DNA from 2 places in the Mesorhizobium sp. WSM4871 genome. Region 2 is predicted to be linked to the other one. Evidence: predicted binding sites of a transcription regulator. Region 2 holds the regulator's gene; the other holds the start of a gene.
The links. The regulator HrcA, encoded in region 2, represses chaperone genes, less so after heat shock. The targets are predictions, from matches to a motif close to GTTAGCACTCNCNNNNNGNGAGTGCTAAC.
Positions count from the first base shown of each region.

Region 1: a site for HrcA is predicted at 2,302-2,330, ahead of AC0L2H_RS15335 (co-chaperone GroES). Genes of this name have one in related genera too.

Region 1 is NZ_JBVVPU010000006.1:333,350-341,904, reverse strand. It holds gene AC0L2H_RS15365 (hypothetical protein) at 1-267, opposite strand, end outside; gene AC0L2H_RS15360 (DUF3168 domain-containing protein) at 441-848, opposite strand; gene AC0L2H_RS15355 (hypothetical protein) at 956-1,297, shown strand; gene AC0L2H_RS15350 (hypothetical protein) at 1,345-1,536, shown strand; gene AC0L2H_RS15345 (DUF1488 family protein) at 1,618-1,884, opposite strand; gene AC0L2H_RS15340 (hypothetical protein) at 1,881-2,135, opposite strand; gene AC0L2H_RS15335 (co-chaperone GroES) at 2,381-2,695, shown strand; gene groL (chaperonin GroEL) at 2,791-4,416, shown strand; gene AC0L2H_RS15325 (hypothetical protein) at 4,558-4,722, shown strand; gene AC0L2H_RS15320 (trimethylamine methyltransferase family protein) at 4,741-6,294, opposite strand; gene AC0L2H_RS15315 (GcvT family protein) at 6,307-8,555, opposite strand, start outside.
Region 2 is NZ_JBVVPU010000008.1:38,063-46,617, forward strand. It holds gene cysK (cysteine synthase A) at 1-311, opposite strand, end outside; gene AC0L2H_RS17330 (LysE family translocator) at 641-1,258, opposite strand; gene AC0L2H_RS17335 (PQQ-dependent sugar dehydrogenase) at 1,341-2,693, opposite strand; gene AC0L2H_RS17340 (hypothetical protein) at 2,831-3,028, opposite strand; gene hrcA (heat-inducible transcriptional repressor HrcA) at 3,040-4,137, opposite strand; gene rph (ribonuclease PH) at 4,295-5,011, shown strand; gene AC0L2H_RS17355 (VOC family protein) at 5,195-5,605, shown strand; gene rdgB (RdgB/HAM1 family non-canonical purine NTP pyrophosphatase) at 5,605-6,252, shown strand; gene hemW (radical SAM family heme chaperone HemW) at 6,249-7,412, shown strand; gene AC0L2H_RS17370 (EamA family transporter) at 7,801-8,070, shown strand; gene AC0L2H_RS17375 (hypothetical protein) at 8,144-8,335, opposite strand; gene rsmI (16S rRNA (cytidine(1402)-2'-O)-methyltransferase) at 8,492-8,555, shown strand, end outside.

The sequences.
Region 1 (8,555 bases), on a different contig from region 2:
CGGACGCTGCCCGTCCTTGCCCGGGACCAGCACGACGATGACGCAGACCGCCTGGCCACCGCGCGTCGACTGCGAGGCCTTGGCCAGCGTGCCGCCGTTCTGCTGCGCAACCTGCTGGCCGATCGCGTAGCAGTCGGAGGCGGCGAGGATGATCGGGGAAGCCTGCTCGGGCACGGCGACCGGCAGCGCCGTCGCCTGCGACGCGAACAGACCGGCCGCAGCAAGCGCCAGTATCGCGGTTTTGAGATTGGAGCGAAGCGTTTTCATGGTCGGCGTTGTAACGCATCGGTGCTGAACGTGAAATGAACAGTGAACGCCCAAAAAACCATGCTCGCAACCCCCTGAAACGCGAGACAATCAAATCTGAGATTTCACCGCCCAACCCGGTGAAGTCAGCGAAAGGGCAGTCTAGACTCCGTTTCACCGATATTGAAAGTGCCTCAGGCGTTTTCCTGGGTGATGGCGCGAAAGCGCAGCAGTCCATGATGGACCGCCAGATCCTCGTCAAAGCGGGCTTCCGCGAATTCCAGTGACAGCCGTGTTTGGCCGTGCGGGCCAATGGCCAGCGCAGCGTTCGCAAGGCGCGCCTCGATCCTGTCCATGATGTTGCGGGTTTCGGCTTCGCCATGGGCTTTCGACCAGACGTGCAGCGTGACAAGCTGATCGGCGTCGTTGTCGGCGCCAGTGTCCCAGTCAAAAGCGCTGGTATGGCCGCAAGTCACGTAGGGAAAGGCGACGTTGTCGGTCGCCTGCTCGACAAGGCCGGCGCCGCCCAGCAGCGCCGATAGCGATGCGTCGCTTTTCAATCTCTGGAACAGGGCCTGCTGCAAATCGCCGGGCGCCGTCATCTGTCATCCCCTCGCCCGTCGCGCTTTGACAGGCTTTGCGCCCGCGACGCTTCCTGCTTCCAACCTAACCGCGTTGAGCTTCCCGCGCCAGATCGTCCGACCATCATATGGCCGCCTTCAGCCCGCCAGGGACGCTTTTGCAGTGGCCCTCCAGTTTTTATTTGGCATGCAAGGAGTTTGAAGAAGCGTGCTATGGAAGTCCCTGGTTTCTCCAGACATTCGAGGTCGTTTTCGTGCGCGAACCATCGCTGCTGCCTGTTTTTGGAAAGCTTGGGATCAAGCCATCGGTTCCGATTTCAGCGAGACCGACCGTGGCGAAGAGCATGAACGGCATGCTGGCAGGCATGCGGGCGTTTCTATCCCTGCACGGAGGCATGGCCTTGAAACTGTCCGTGGTAATCTGGACAGTCGCCGTTCTGGCGGCAGTGTTCTTCGTCATGCAGACCTGACGGCATCGACATCTGTCGGCAGGGTGCGGCAGTCAAAGGGCGTCAGAATGGCAAACCGTTATGCATTACGTATGGAGCAGCCCGACAGCTGGACCATCTTTGACGTCTTCACTGGCCAGCCGGTCGAGTTCAAACATCAGGTCATGGTCGGCATGAACACGCGCGATGCGGACGCGATGGTCGATCGGCTGAACAGCCGGGACGTCAGGCGGCGGGCAAAGGCGGACCGCAAGCCCTGATGCGGTCGCCGATCTCGGCCGGTACATGTTCGCTTGGGATGGATCTGGCGCGTCGGCCCCGAACGCGAGGACATTCGGGATTTAGCGAAAATCGGCTGCGGTCAGCACATAGATGCTCTTACGGGTGCGCGCATAGGCGTTCCTAGCTACATCATGGATCGAACTGGACGCCGTGTCGAAGGCAGCGAGATAGCCGGCTTCGTCGGCGGCCGTTCCCGGCTGCATCTTCGACATGGCCTCGGCGGCGACAGAGAAGGATATCTGGAACATGCCGTCATGGCCGACGAAGCGGATACGCTTGCCCGCCTCATCATAACTGCGGCTGCGATTGGGGAACGTCAGGCTCATGATTTTACCTCCGGCGTGGAAGCCTTCTTTGCTGCCCGCTTTTTCTTCGGCGTCGGGTTCAGGGCCTCCGCGGCACGGTCGGCCTCTTCCTTGGCCAGCCGCAGCGCCCGCAGCCTTGCCGTCTTGATGACCCTGGCCTTTGCCTCGGAAACATATTCGGCCGTCGCCTGGTTTCGCTCCGCAGTTTTCTTCTGCTTCTCCATGAAGCGCGCTTCGGCTTTCTCCATGATATTCTGGCCAGATTCCGCCATCGATAAAATCTCCTTTTGGTCGAGATCATGAACGTGAGTTTCTCATCTAAGATAGGGACGGGCAATGAAAAATTCAATTTCGGGGTTATTTTTGATTTATCGCCGACGTTAAGATGAAAAAGCAGAATAATACTTCTTAATATTTCCCAAAGTCCCGGGAATATTTTTTGGCACTCCTATCAATCGAGTGCCAACGGGCCTATAGAAGGGGGCGGCCGCCTAAGCCGGTCCCAGAAAGAGTTCCCATGAAATTCCGACCACTCCACGATCGCGTCGTCATTCGGCGCGCCGAAAGCGACACCAAATCCAAGGGCGGCATCATCATTCCCGACAATGCCAAGGAAAAGCCGCAGGAAGGCGAAGTGATCGCCGTCGGTCCGGGCGCTCGTGACGAAAGCGGCGCGCTGATCGCGCTCGACGTCAAGGCCGGCGACCTCATCCTATTCGGCAAATGGTCGGGAACCGAGGTCAAAATAGACGGCGAGGACCTTCTGATCATGAAGGAGGCCGACATCATGGGCATCATCGACAAGACCATCGCTACCAAGAAGGCCGCCTGATCGGGCGGAACCGCCAACAGCTTTCGATGCCTTAAGCGACCAGCCGATTGCCCAAACGAAGCGGCCGATTCCACCAACGAACGGGATGAAAAATCATGTCTGCCAAGGAAATCAAATTTTCCACCGACGCGCGTGACCGCATGCTGCGCGGCGTCGAGATCCTCAACAACGCCGTCAAGGTGACGCTCGGCCCCAAGGGCCGCAATGTCATCATCGACAAGGCCTATGGCGCGCCGCGCATCACCAAGGACGGGGTGACCGTGGCCAAGGAAATCGAGCTTTCGGACAAGTTCGAGAACATGGGCGCCCAGATGGTGCGCGAAGTGGCCTCGAAGACCAACGACCTTGCAGGCGACGGCACCACCACCGCCACAGTGCTGGCCGCTTCGATCCTGCGCGAGGGCGCCAAATTCGTTGCCGCCGGCATGAACCCGATGGACCTCAAGCGCGGCATCGACCTTGCCGTCGCCGCGGTTGTCAAGGAGATCCAGGCGCGCGCGAAGAAGGTCAAATCCTCCGATGAAATCGCGCAGGTTGGCACCATTGCCGCCAATGGCGACGTCACCGTCGGCGCCATGATCGCCAAGGCGATGGACAAGGTCGGCAATGACGGCGTCATCACCGTCGAGGAAGCCAAGACCGCTGACACCGAACTCGACGTCGTCAAGGGCATGCAGTTCGACCGCGGTTATCTCTCGCCCTATTTCGTCACCAATGCCGAGAAGATGCGCGTCGAGCTGGAGGACCCTTATGTCCTCATCCATGAAAAGAAGCTCGGCAATCTGCAGGCGATGCTGCCGATCCTCGAAGCCGTGGTGCAAAGCGGCAAGCCGCTGGTGATCATCTCCGAGGACGTCGAAGGCGAAGCGCTGGCGACGCTGGTCGTCAATAAATTGCGCGGCGGCCTCAAGGTCGCGGCCGTCAAGGCGCCGGGCTTCGGTGACCGCCGCAAGGCCATGCTGGAAGACATCGCCGTGCTTACCGCCGGCCAGATGATTTCCGAGGACCTCGGCATCAAGCTGGAAAACATCACCCTCGACATGCTCGGCCGCGCCAAGCGCGTGCTGATCGAAAAAGACACGACCACGATCATCGACGGCGCCGGCGAGAAGGCAACCGTCCAGGCGCGCGTCACACAGATCAAGGGGCAGATCGAGGAGACCACCTCCGACTACGACAAGGAGAAGTTGCAGGAGCGGCTGGCGAAGCTCGCCGGCGGCGTCGCGGTCATTCGCGTCGGCGGCGCCACCGAGTCTGAAGTCAAGGAAAAGAAGGACCGCATCGACGACGCGCTGAATGCCACGCGCGCCGCAGTCGAAGAGGGCATCGTTCCGGGCGGCGGCGTCGCCTTGCTGCGCGCCAAGGCGGTGCTGAAAGGGCTGACCGGAGCCAATGCCGATGTGACGGCAGGCATTTCGATCGTGTCGAGAGCACTCGAAGCGCCGATCCGCCAAATCGCCGAGAACTCCGGCGTTGAGGGTTCGATCGTCGTCGGAAGGCTTACCGACAGCAAGGATCACAACCAGGGCTTCGACGCCCAGAACGAAACCTATGTCGACATGATCAAGGCCGGCATCGTCGACCCGGCAAAGGTGGTGCGGACAGCACTGCAGGATGCTGGTTCGATCGCGGCATTGCTGATCACTGCGGAAGCGATGATCACCGACATCCCGGCCAAGGACGCCGCGGCTTCGGCCGCTGGCGGCATGGGCGGCTACTGACCGTCGCCTGAAAACGCCCATTCGGACAAGGCCGAGCGGGCCGAGCCAGAACAATGGCCGCCGGGGCATTTCCCGGCGCGCCAGGGATTTCCGCCAGTCAGGAAGACTTCCATCCGTCAGCTACGACAGGGAGATCGACAGATGATCACGTTCGTACCGAAGCCAGATGCAGTGCCGGCAACCAAATCGACTAAGGAAAGCCGCTTCGATCGCATTCGCAGGCTTGCCGCCGACAAGCACAGGAAAACTGACGCCGGCACGGTAGGCCGTGATCCGCAAAAGATCGGCGACAAGCGCCCCATGTGACGCGCTTGCTTAACTACATCACGAGACCGGCGCTGCGCCGCCCTCTTCGGTGCGCCGGGCGATGAAGTTGTCGAGAGTGCCTGCTGTGGCGGCGGCCGAAGCCGGCGGCCGGAAGTCGGCCAGCGTGCGCTTCCAGACGCCGGTGGCGCGCTCGGTCGCCGTCTTTGACCCGGCCTGCGTCCAGTTGCCGAAATTCGACCAGTCGGCGACCAGCGGCTCGTAGAAGGCGGTGCGGTAGCGTGCCATAGTGTGTCCGGCCGAGAAGAAATGCCCGCCGGGCTGCACTTCGGCGATCGCCTCGAAGCCGATCGCGGCCTCGTCGCCGGGCGTCGCCACGCAGAGTTCGGCGATGGTCTGCAACGCCTCGATATCCGTGATCAACTTCTCGAAGGATACGCTCAGGCCGCCTTCGAGCCAGCCGGCGGCATGGATGCAGACGGTGGCGCCGGCAAGCACCGAACCCCACAAAGCGAACTGCGTTTCGTGGGCCGCCTGCGCGTCCGAGATGTTGGCGGCGCTGCCGCCGCCGGACCGCCAGGGAAGGCCGGTGAAGCGGGCAAGCTGGCCGGCGCCGAGCGTTGCCTTGACATGCTCCGGCGTGCCGAAGGCCGGCGCACCCGACTTCATGTCGACATTGGAGGAGAAGGAGCCGTAGACGACCGGCGCACCCGGCCGCACGATCTGGGCGAGCGCCAGTCCGGCCAGCGCCTCGGCGTGCTGCAATGTCAACGCGCCGGCGACGGTGATCGGCGCCATGGCGCCGGCCAGGCAGAAGGGCGTGATGATAGACACCTGGCCTGCCCTGGCGAAATCGATGATGCCTTGAGCCATCGGAATATCGAGTTGACGCGGCGAGTTGGTGTTGATGACGGTGTAGCAATGGGCGCCGCTCAAGAATTCGTCCTCGGACAGGCCGCGCGCCAGCCTGATCATGGCAAAACCGTCCTCGACCTGCGGCGTGCCGCGGGCGAAGACGAAGGGGACCTTGTCCGACAGCGTCAGTTGCGCCCGGTTGACGGCGTAGTGGCGGAAGCGGTTGTCGACATCCTGCGGCTCGATGCAAGGCCCCAGCATGTGCAGAACGTCGAAGTGCTGCACCAGCCGGATGAAGTCCTCGAATGCGGCAAGCGTTCCCGGCCGCCGGCCGTGTTCGAGATCGGTGACGTTGGGCGCGCCGCAGCCGGCCAGGAACGTCATCGTACCAAGCTCGAGTGCGATATCGCGCGAGCGGTCGCCGGCGCGTGTCGTGATCGACTTCGGCGCCGAGGTCAGTGCGGCCGCGACGATATCGCGGCCGATGCGCACCATCTGGCTGTCCTCGTCGACCAGCGCGCCGGCACTGGCATAGGCTGCACGCGCCTGCGGCAGCAACACCTTGATGCCGAGCTCTTCGAGCACCCGCAGCGCCGTGTCGTGGATGGCTGCGACCTGATCTTCGGAAAAGACCGGCTGCGGCAGGAAGGGATTCTTCAGCGAGCGATAGTCGGGCCGCCGGCTGGATTCGCTGCCGGCCTCGCCAGTGCGTCCGCGCCGGCGCTCGCGCCTGATATCACGTGCGGCTTCATCGACCATCGCAGAACCTCCTCATTGCCGCATCGCCTTGCCCAGCGGATCGTAGGGAGAGGCCGCAATGATCCGTGCCGGCCGCTCGACGCCGACGATGTGCACAGACAAGGCAGTGCCCTCCCCGGCGAAATCGCGGTCGACCAGCGCCAGCGCGAGGCTCTTGCCGACCGAATAGCCATAGCCGCCCGAGGTGACGAAGCCAATGCGCCGGCCCTTGTGCCAGACCGGCTCGAAGCCGCTGGCATCGGCATCGACGGCTTCGACCTCAAGCGTCACGACGCACCGTGTGGTGACGCCCTCGCGCTCCTTCAATGAAGCCTCGCGGCCGATGAAGCCGTCCTTGCTGAAGGCGATGAAGCGATCGAGGCCGGTCTGACCTGGCGTATAACCCTGGGTGAATTCACGCGACCAGATGCCGAAGCTCTTTTCCAGCCTGAGCGCGTTCAACGCATAGAAGCCGATCTCGGCAAGGCCGATATCCTCGCCGGCGGCAAGCAGCGTTTCGCGCAAGGTGGCATGCATGCTGGCCGGGCAGTTGATCTCGAAGCCGAGCTCGCCGGCAATCGACAGCCTCGCCACACGCGCACGCGCCATGCCGATGTCGAATTCGCCGCAGGCCATGAACGGCAAGGCGTCAGCCGAAATATCCTGATGCGTGGTGCGTGCAAGAACCGCCCGCGCATTCGGTCCAGTGACGAGGAAGCCGGACATTGCGTCGGAGATGTCGGTGACGGTCACGCCGTCGGCCGCATGCGCCTCGAACCAGCGCATGTGGAATTCCCTGAGATAGTAGGAGCCCATGATCCAGTAGTCGCCGCCACCCCAGTTGAAGACGGTCAGATCGCCCTTCAGCCGGCCATCATGGCCGAGCATCGGCGCGAGCTTCGCCTGCCCCGGCTTCGGCAGCCTGCAGGCCAGCAGCCGGTCGAGCCAAGCCTCGGCGCCCGGACCCGAGACGGCATAGCGCGAAAAGGCCGATGTATCGACGAGGCCGGCGGCGCGCCGGACCTGCAGCACCTCGTCGCCGACGATGTCGAAGGCGTTGGAGCGCTTCAGCGTGGTGTTTTCGCGAAAGCCCATCGGCGCGAAATAGGCGGGGATTTCCAACCCCCACGACGCTGTCCATTCGCACCCCGCCGCCGTCATGCCGTCATAAGCGCCGGGGCGTTTCAGCGGCCGCCCGGCGGGCAGCCGCTCATTGGGAAAGGTCATGACGAAGCGGCGTGCGTAGAACTGGCGCGTCGTTTGCTTGAGATAACAGCGGTTGGCGGCAAAGGCGCCGTAGCGGGCAATGTCCATGCCGAAAATGTCGGCCTGCGGTTCGCCATGGATCATCCATTCGGCCAGCGATTTGCCGACGCCGCCGCCCTGGCTGAAACCGGCCATGACGCCGCAGGCGACCCAGTAGTTCCTGACGCCACGCACCGGCCCGACGATCGGGTTGCCGTCCGGTGTGAAGGTGAAGGCGCCGTTGACCCATTTGCGGATGCCGGCGGTGGCAAGGCAGGGAAAGCGCTCATAGGCCCTGGAAAGTTCCGGGCTGATGCGCTCGATGTCTTCCGGGATCAGCTCGATGCCATAGTCCCACGGCGCTCCATCCATGTTCCAGTGCTTCGGGTTCTGCTCATAGAGGCCGAGCAGAACGCCCTTGCGCTCCTGGCGCAGATAGGCAAAGCCGTCGAGATCGACGGCGAGGCCAAGCTCCCTGTCGAGCGCCGCGACCTCCGGGATGTCCTCGGTGACGAAATAGTGGTGCTCCATCGGCGTCACCGGCAGGTCGACGCCGACCATGCGGCCGAGCTGCTTTGCCCAGAGGCCGCCGGCATTGACGACATGCTCGGCAACGATCGTGCCTTGCTCGGTGATGACATCCCAGCCGCCGCCGGCGCGCGGCTTCAGGTCGAGGACGCGGTTGCGCAGGATGACATCGGCGCCGCGCTTTTTCGCCGCTCCGGCATAGGCGTGCGTCGTACCGTAAGGGTCGAGATGGCCTTCGTTGGAATCGTAGAGGCCGCCCAGCACATCGCTGACATCGACGATCGGGCAGATCGCCTTGATCTCCTCGGGCGTCACCAGCCGGGCGGTCTCGATGCCCACCGACTGGAACACGGCCCAGGCCGATTTCAGCCATTCCCAGCGGGCGGGGTCGCTGGCCATGTTGACGCCGCCGGTCATGTGCAGGCCGGCATTCTGGCCGGATTCGGCCTCGATCTCGCGATAGAGCTTGATCGTATAGTCCTGCAGCGCCGCGACATTGGGATCGGCAT
Region 2 (8,555 bases):
TAGCCCTTGGCGGCGGCGGCGAAGGCGAGCGCGATGCCGGTATTGCCGGAGGTCGGCTCGATCAGCGTGGTGCGGCCGGGCGCGATCTTGCCCGAGGCCTCCAGCGCCTCGATCATGGCGACGCCGATGCGATCCTTGACCGAGGCGATCGGGTTGAAGAATTCGAGCTTGGCGAGCAGGTTGGCGACGACGCCCTTTTCCCTGGCGAATTTGTCGAGCCGCACCAGCGGCGTGTCCCCGATCGTCTCGGTGATCGAATTGAAGACGCGGCCGCGGCCGGGCACGCGGGCGGGGGTGACGGGCTTGTTCATTGGTTTCGCTCCCAGATCAGGCAATTGGCATCAGCCGACAGAATAGGACTTTCAACCGCGCAAGATAGGCTGCGGCTCGAAAATATCCGAGTGGGGCGCTTGCTGAAAACAGCTGCGCCCCGGAATACCATTTCCGGGATCGGAGCTCATTGGGAATGGTTTGGCGGAATAGGAGCTGATTGCGCACCAAGGTGTATTGAGATTCAGGTCAGGCCGAGCCGAAAATGGTGACTTCCGAGAACCGGAGCGGAGCGTACTTTTTGTACGTGAGCACCGGAAGCGCAGGATGCCGCTATTTGCAGGCCGGCATCACCTGAATATCGATGCACCTACTGGCGGGCGGCGATCGCCGCGGCAGCCCCGACCATGAAGCCGGCGGCGGTGCGGTTCAGGGCTTTAAGCGCCCGCGGCGACTTCAGGAACCAGCGCGCCTTGGCCGCCAGCGCCAGATAGGGCACCAGCACCACCAGAAGGACGACCACGGTGATCGTGACCAGGATGCCGTAGTCGGCCAGCGTAATGGTCTTCAGATCGACGATGGTCGGGGTGATGGCGAGGTAGAAGATCATCGTCTTCGGATTGCCGAGGGTGACGGCAAGGCCGGCGACGAAGCTCGATACCAGCCCGCCCTTGCCCTTCCTGGCTTCAACCGTTTCGGGCGTGATGCCGCTCGTCCAGAACCGCCAGCCGAGGAAGGCAAGATAGGCAACGCCGAACCATTTGATCGCCAGGAACACCATGCCGAAGGTCTGCGCGACAAAAGCGAGGCCGAGCACCACGGCGGTGAGATAGATAAGATCGGCGAGCATCAGCCCGAACGACATCGCCAGCGAAGAGCGGAAGCCGGAGCCGAGCGCACGCGCCACCAGCGCGGTGACGCCAGGACCGGGAATGGCGGCGGCGATACCGAGGGCAGCACTGTAGGCGAGGAATCCTGCAAGGGTCATGGTCAGCCTTGTCGCACAAAGGTGGGCTGGCGTGAATTCGCTGACGGCCGGATTCGATTGCACCAGCGGTGCAAACCGCCGGTCAGGACCGGTGGGCGTCGTAAGTCACGCGCCAGATGGTGCCGTTGCCGTCCTCGGTGACGATCAACGCGCCGTCTTTGGCCACCGCGACACCGACCGGGCGGCCCCAGACTTCGTCGTCGGAGACAACGAAGCCGGTCATGAAATCCTCATACTCGCCGGTCGGCTTGCCATCCCTGAACTTCAGCCGGACGACCTTGTAGCCGGTCCTGACGCCGCGGTTCCACGAACCGTGCAAGGCTACGAAAGCATCCCCCTCATAGTCGGATGGGAAGCCCTTGCCGTCATAAAAGACGATGTTGAGCGGCGCCGAATGCGCCTGCATCAGCACGTCGGGAACGATGGTTTTGTCGGCAAGGTCGGGCCGCTCGCCCTTGCGGCGCGGATCCTCGTTGTTGCCGATATAGTACCAGGGCCAGCCGTAGAAGCCGCCTTCCCGGACGGTCGTTGCAAATTCGAACGGCACATTGTCGCCCAGCGAGTCGCGCTCGTTGACGACGCACCACAAGGCGCCCGTCGCCGGCTGGATGGTCATGCCCGCGCAGTTGCGCAGGCCGGTGGCCACGACCCGCCTGTTCTTGCCGTCCGGATCGAAGGCCAGCACATCGGCGCGGCCATCCTCCATGCCCCAGGCCGCGCCCAGCGGCTTCGACTTCACCCAGGCGTCGAGGCCGCCTTCCGGTTCCTTCCCCATGCCCTCCTCGCCCACATTCGAGTAGGAGCCGACCGAGAAATAGAGCGTCTTGCCGTCCTGCGAGAAGGCAATGTCGCGGGTCCAATGGCTCTTCCTGGGAATGTTATCGACGATGGTCTCCGGGTCACCCCGGGCTTTCAGGTCACCATTGCGATAGGCAAAGCGCACGACGCCGTTGCTGTTGGCGATATAGACCCACTGCGGATTGTCGCCCGGGGGATAAAAGGCAATGCCATAGGGCCGGGTGAGATTATTGGCGAAGATCGCCGTCTCGGCGGGTCGCGCGCTGCCTTCGGCGAGGCGATAGAGGCGTATCTGGTTGTCATTGCTGTTGGCCACGAACAGGTCGCCGTTCGGGGCAACGCGGACAACACGCGGATTGATGATGCCGGAGGCGATCATTTCCGCCGAAAAGCCCGGCGGCAGGATCGGCTTGGCTTCTTCAGGCCGCTGCGCCACGCCGGGGCTGTTCGAGGCGGATTCGGTAATGAATGGCGCCTGCAGATCCTCAGGCCGGATCAGGCGGCGCACCCCCGGCCGGTCGGCGTGCCAGTCGCCGAAGGCAGCTTCGCCCTTCAGCAGCGGCTCAGCCGCCTGCTGAGCAAAAGCGGCTGTCGCGACAAGCAGGACGGCGCCCAAAAGACCGGCAAATCGGATCATCCTGCCTCCAGCGTCAACTTCCCTTCATGCATGTCGTCATCGCAGAACCGCCGCACACTTTGCGCGACATGCAACTTTTGCGCGACATGCATTAGAACGAGGAACGGGCAGAAGCCGTTCCGCGCTTGACCCTTGCCTCACATCCCCGCGGCGTAAAAATCATCGTCAAGGCGCTTTTCCAGCGTGACGAGGTCATCCGGCAATGGCAGGCCCATGGCGCGCATTTCCCTCAGCTTTTCGCGCAGCTGCTCCTGGATCTCATGCTGGTCCTCGGGCTGATTGACCATTTCTTCCAGCAACAGGCTGATCTGGGCCTTGAATGATTCCAGCGCCATTGTTCTTCTCCTTACCGCAGCATCCGGGAAATAAGCTGGGCCGTATAGTCGACCATCGGTACTATGCGCGCATAGTTCAGCCGGGTCGGGCCGATCACGCCAAGCGCACCGATGACGCGAGCGTCCTTGTCGCGATAGGGCGCCACCACCAGCGACGAGCCCGACAGCGAAAACAGCTTGTTTTCCGAGCCGATGAAGATGCGAACGCCCGGCCCGTCCTCGGCGAGGTCTAGCAGCTGGATCAGCCCGTCCTGCGTTTCCAGGTCCTCGAACAGATGCCTGAGCAGTTCGATGTCGGCCTGGGCGGTGACGTTTTCCAGGAGATTGGCGCGGCCGCGCACGATGAGCCGCGCCGGCAGGCCGCTTTCGGCGCCGGCCCAAACCGCCAGGCCCTTCTCGACCAAATCCTGCGACAACGTGTCGAGGGCGGCTCTCGTCTCTTCCTTGATGCGGGCGATCTCGATGCGTGCCTCGGCCAGCGTGCGGCCGCGGATATGGGCGTTGAGGAAGTTCGACGCCTCATGCAATTGCGAGACGGTGATGCCGGCGGGCAGGTCGACGACGCGATTTTCGACGTCGCCGTTCTGCGAGACCAGCACGGCCAGCGCCTTGGTCGGCTCGAGCTGGATGAATTCGATATGTTTCAGCGCCACTTCGTTCTTGGCGGCGAGCACCAGGCCGGCGCCGCGCGACATGCCGGACAGCATCTGGCTGGCTTCGGTGAGCATATGCTCCAGCGTCGCGCCCGAGCCGGAAGCCCGCACCTGCGCCTCGATGATGCGGCGCTCCTCGTCGGAAAGGTCGCCAAGCTCCATGAAGGCGTCGACGAAGAAGCGCAGGCCGGCCTGCGTCGGCAACCGGCCGGCCGAGATATGCGGCGCGTAAATCAGTCCGAGATGCTCGAGGTCGCTCATCACGTTGCGGATGGTGGCCGGCGACAGTGACGACGGCAGGATCCGCGACAGGCTGCGCGAGCCAACCGGTTCGCCGTCCCTGAGATAGGAATCGACAATGCGCCGGAAAATATCGCGCGAGCGCATATCAAGCGATTGGAGTGCTGGCGACTGAAGCACGGGAGACTGGGACGCGGGATCGACTGCCTTGGTCATTCGGGCCAAAAACCTCCGATATCAAGGATATAGAGTTCGGCGGTGTCAGCGCAACCCGGTTGCTTCAGCGAGACCCGGTCCATTTTCCTTTGCGCCCTGCGCGCCGTGCGGTTACAAGCCGGCCACGATTCCAGAAATAACAAGAAAGAAGCCCCGAATGCGCCCTTCCAAACGCCAACCCGACGAAATGCGCGCGATCTCCTTCGAGCGCGGCGTTTCCAAGCATGCGGAAGGCTCATGCCTGGTGAAATTCGGCGACACGCATGTTTTGTGCACGGCCAGCCTTGAGGAGAAGGTGCCGGGCTGGATGCGCAATTCCGGCAAGGGCTGGGTGACGGCCGAGTATGGCATGCTGCCGCGTTCGACCGGCGAGCGCATGCGCCGCGAGGCCTCCGCCGGCAAGCAGGGCGGGCGCACGCTGGAAATCCAGCGGCTGATCGGCCGTTCGCTGCGCGCCGTGGTCGATCTGCAGGCGCTGGGCGAGCAGCAGATCACCGTCGACTGCGACGTGATCCAGGCCGATGGCGGCACGCGCACCGCCTCGATAACCGGCGGTTGGGTGGCGCTGTACGACTGCCTGCGCTGGATGGAAGCTCGACAGATGGCCAGCGTCGCCAAGGTGCTGAAGGACCATGTCGCGGCGATCTCCTGCGGCATTCATGACGGCCAGCCGGTGATCGACCTCGATTATATCGAGGATTCCTCGGCCGGCACCGACGCCAATTTCGTCATGACCGGCAAGGGCGGCATCGTCGAGATCCAGGGCACGGCCGAGGGCGAGCCTTTCTCGGAAGAGCAGTTCGCGGCGCTGATGGGCCTGGCCAAGAAAGGCATCCAGCGTCTGGTCAGCTTGCAGCAGATGGCCGTGGTGTAGGCTTTCAATGCCGAGCCTGGACACCCCCCTCTGGCCTGCCGGCCATCTTCCCCGCAAGGGGGGAGATCGGGTGTCATCGCGGCTTTCGCCAATCTCCAACGTTGCAAAGCGGGCGCTAGCCTCGAAGCCGCTGATCTCCCCCCTTGCGGGGAAGATGGCTGGCAGGCCAGAGGGGGGTGCCTCGTGACGCCCTCTGCAATCCTGGAATCTGCCCTCTACGTCACCGACCTTGCCGACGCCGAATCCTTCTATCGCGATGTGCTCGGCCTCGATCTGCTGGGCAAGATCGACGGCCGCCATCTCTTCTTCCGCTGCGGATCCGGTGTGCTGCTGATCTTCAATGCCGAGGCGACGAAAGTGCCGCCGGCGCCCGACGCCAGGCTGAAAGTGCCGCCGCACGGCACGGTCGGTGAAGGCCACCTCTGCTTTGCCGCAAGCGCGGACGAGATCGTGCGCTGGAAGGCACATCTGGAGCGCAAGAAAATCGCCATCGAAAGCGAGTTCGAATGGCCGCAAGGCGGGCGCTCCATCTATATTCGCGATCCCTCCGGCAATTCGATCGAATTCGCCGAACCGAGAATCTGGGGCATCTGATGCATGCGCTGAACGGACAGAAAATCGTCGTCGCCAGCCACAATGAAGGCAAGCTGCGCGAATTCGCCGACCTGATGGCGCCCTTCGGTTTCGAAGCGAAGTCGGCAAAGGAGTTTGGCCTGCCGGAACCGGACGAGACCGGCACCACCTTTGAGGAGAACGCCTATATCAAGGCTTTTGCCGCCGCCCAGGCGACCGGCCTGCCAGCCTTGTCGGACGATTCCGGCCTGTGCGTCGACGCGCTTGACGGCGCGCCCGGCGTCTACACCGCCAATTGGGCCGAAACCCCGGATGGTTCGCGCGACTTCGGCATGGCCATGCAGCGCACCGAGGTGGCGCTGCAGGACGTCGGCGCGGTCGACCCGGCACAGCGCAAGGGCCGCTTCGTCGCCGTCATCTGCCTGGCCTTCCCCGATGGTGCGGCCGAATATTTCCGGGGCGAGGTCGAGGGCACGCTGGTGTGGCCGCCGCGCGGCGAGCTTGGCTTCGGCTACGACCCGGTGTTCTTGCCGAACGGTTTTGAGAAGACCTTCGGCGAGATGAGCGCCGCGGAAAAACATGGCTGGAAGCCCGGCCAGCCGGAGGCGCTTTCGCACCGTGCCCGCGCCTTCCAGAAATTCGCGCAAGCCCGGCTTGGTTCGGCATGACCATGCTGCTCGACCGCAGCCCCGGCTTCGGCGTCTACGTCCACTGGCCGTTCTGCGCGGCCAAGTGCCCTTATTGCGACTTCAACAGCCATGTCCGCCACCAGCCGGTCGACCAGGAGCGTTTCGCACGCGCCTTCGAGACCGAGTTGGCGACAATGCGCGCCCGCACCGGGCCGCGCGAGGTGACCAGCATCTTTCTCGGCGGCGGCACGCCATCGCTGATGAAGCCGCAAACCGTGGCGACGGTGCTGGACGCGGTGGCGAGGCACTGGACGGTGCCCGACGGCATAGAGGTGACGCTGGAAGCCAACCCTTCATCGGTCGAAGCCGAGCGCTTTCGCGGCTATCGCGCGGCGGGCGTCAATCGGGTGTCGCTCGGCGTGCAGGCGCTGAACGACAAGGATTTGCGCTTCCTTGGCCGCTTGCACAATGTCGAGGAAGCGCTGCATGCGATCGGGCTGGCCAGAGAGATATTCCCGCGCCTCTCCTTCGACCTGATCTACGCGCGGCCCGGCCAGACGCCAGAGGCCTGGCAGGCCGAGCTCGAGCAGGCGATCGGCCATGCAGCCGACCATCTGTCGCTCTACCAGCTGACCATCGAGGAAGGCACGCCGTTCCACGCACTGCATGCGGCGAAGAAATTCACCATTCCCGACAATGACCACGCCGCCGACCTCTATGCGTTGACGCAGGAGATCACTTCGGCGCACAGCCTGCCGGCCTACGAGATTTCCAATCACGCCAGGCCAGGCGCGGAAAGCCGGCACAATCTGACCTATTGGCGCTATGGCGAATATGTCGGCGTCGGTCCCGGCGCGCATGGCCGCTTCGTCGAGAACGGCCGCCGCACCGTCACGATCGCGGAGAGAATGCCGGAGACCTGGGCCAATCTGGTCGAGGCCAAGGGCCATGGCGTCACCGGCGGCGAGACCCTGACGCGTTCGGAAGAGGCCGACGAGTTCCTGCTGATGGGGCTGCGGCTCGCCGAGGGCATCGATCTCACCCGCTACGAGGCGTTTTCCGGTCGCGGCCTGTCGAGCGCAAGACTGTCTATGCTGCAGGGCGAAGGACTGGTGGCGCCGATCGGCAATTCCCGCCTGCGCGCCACGCCGGCCGGCATGATCGTGCTCGACGCCGTGGTGGCGGATCTGGCGCGGTAAGCAAGCAGGCCACGCTCCTCGCCGAGGCTCATCGCCCCTTCGTCATCCTTGGGCGGAGCGACGCGAAGCGGAGCGCAGACCCGAGGATCCATGCCGTGACGTGTGCGAAGAGGTCCTACGGTCCAGAACGAAGATGGGCTCTTTCTGCTGCTTGTCTTGCCATGGATTGCGACTTCTCCACCCGAAGTATTGCACATTCTGCACCGCAGCGGCGCTCACATGTCACTGCATGGATCCTTGGGTCTTCGCGACGTCGCTTCGCTCCTGCTCCGCCCAAGGATGACGAAGGTGGGGATGCCGTACCCAATCTTCGAGCCCGAGAATTGAGCTTCTGGAGACGCGGGTTTCACGGTATCTCGGTTGAGGGGCCACTTGCGAGGGCATGCCAATGAACCTGACCGTTTCCTCCTGGCAGTTGTGGGCGCTGGTGTCGGCGACCTTCGCCGCGCTGACGGCGATCTTCGCCAAGGTCGGCATCGAGACCATCAACGCGCTGAAACTCGGCAATGCGGCGCAGGCGGCGCCGATCGACAAGCTAAGCGTCGTGCTTGTGGCGGTGTTTGGCGCGATCTTTCTCGGCAAGCGACTGTCCGGCGCGAACTGGCTTGGCGTCGGACTTATCGCGGCGGGCGCGGTGCTGGTCGCCTATCGGGTGTGATGGAACGCCCTGCCGGGCGCTTTTCGTTTCAAGACGGGTGATGAAGATGTCGAAGCGATTGGGCATCGTCCGGTCAGTGCTCCGTCGTGCTGTCGGTTTCGGTCCTGGCGTCAGCCAAGAGGCGGCGCAAGAGCCGTTTGCCGGCTTCCCTGCTGTCGGCAGCGTTCGCGACTTCGGCAGGCACGCTCTTGTCCTTCAGCTGCGCAAAGCGCTTGCGGCCGGCATAATAGGGTTCGAAAACGTCCTGTATCTTCAGACTGTCCATCCTGCTCCTCCCAAGCGATCAAGGATTAATCCGTCGAGAGCGGTTTCGTTCCCTACTGTGGCGAAGGCATGGCGCGCCCTTGACATCTGCGTGGCTTTTGCAACCGGGCGCCAGCCGTGCCAAACAGGCCCAGATGCAAGCGGCTGGAGGGCAGCGGTGACCGGCGACAAACGCAGCTATGTGATCGGGCAGACCGAACTGGCGGCCCGGCCGCTTGCGC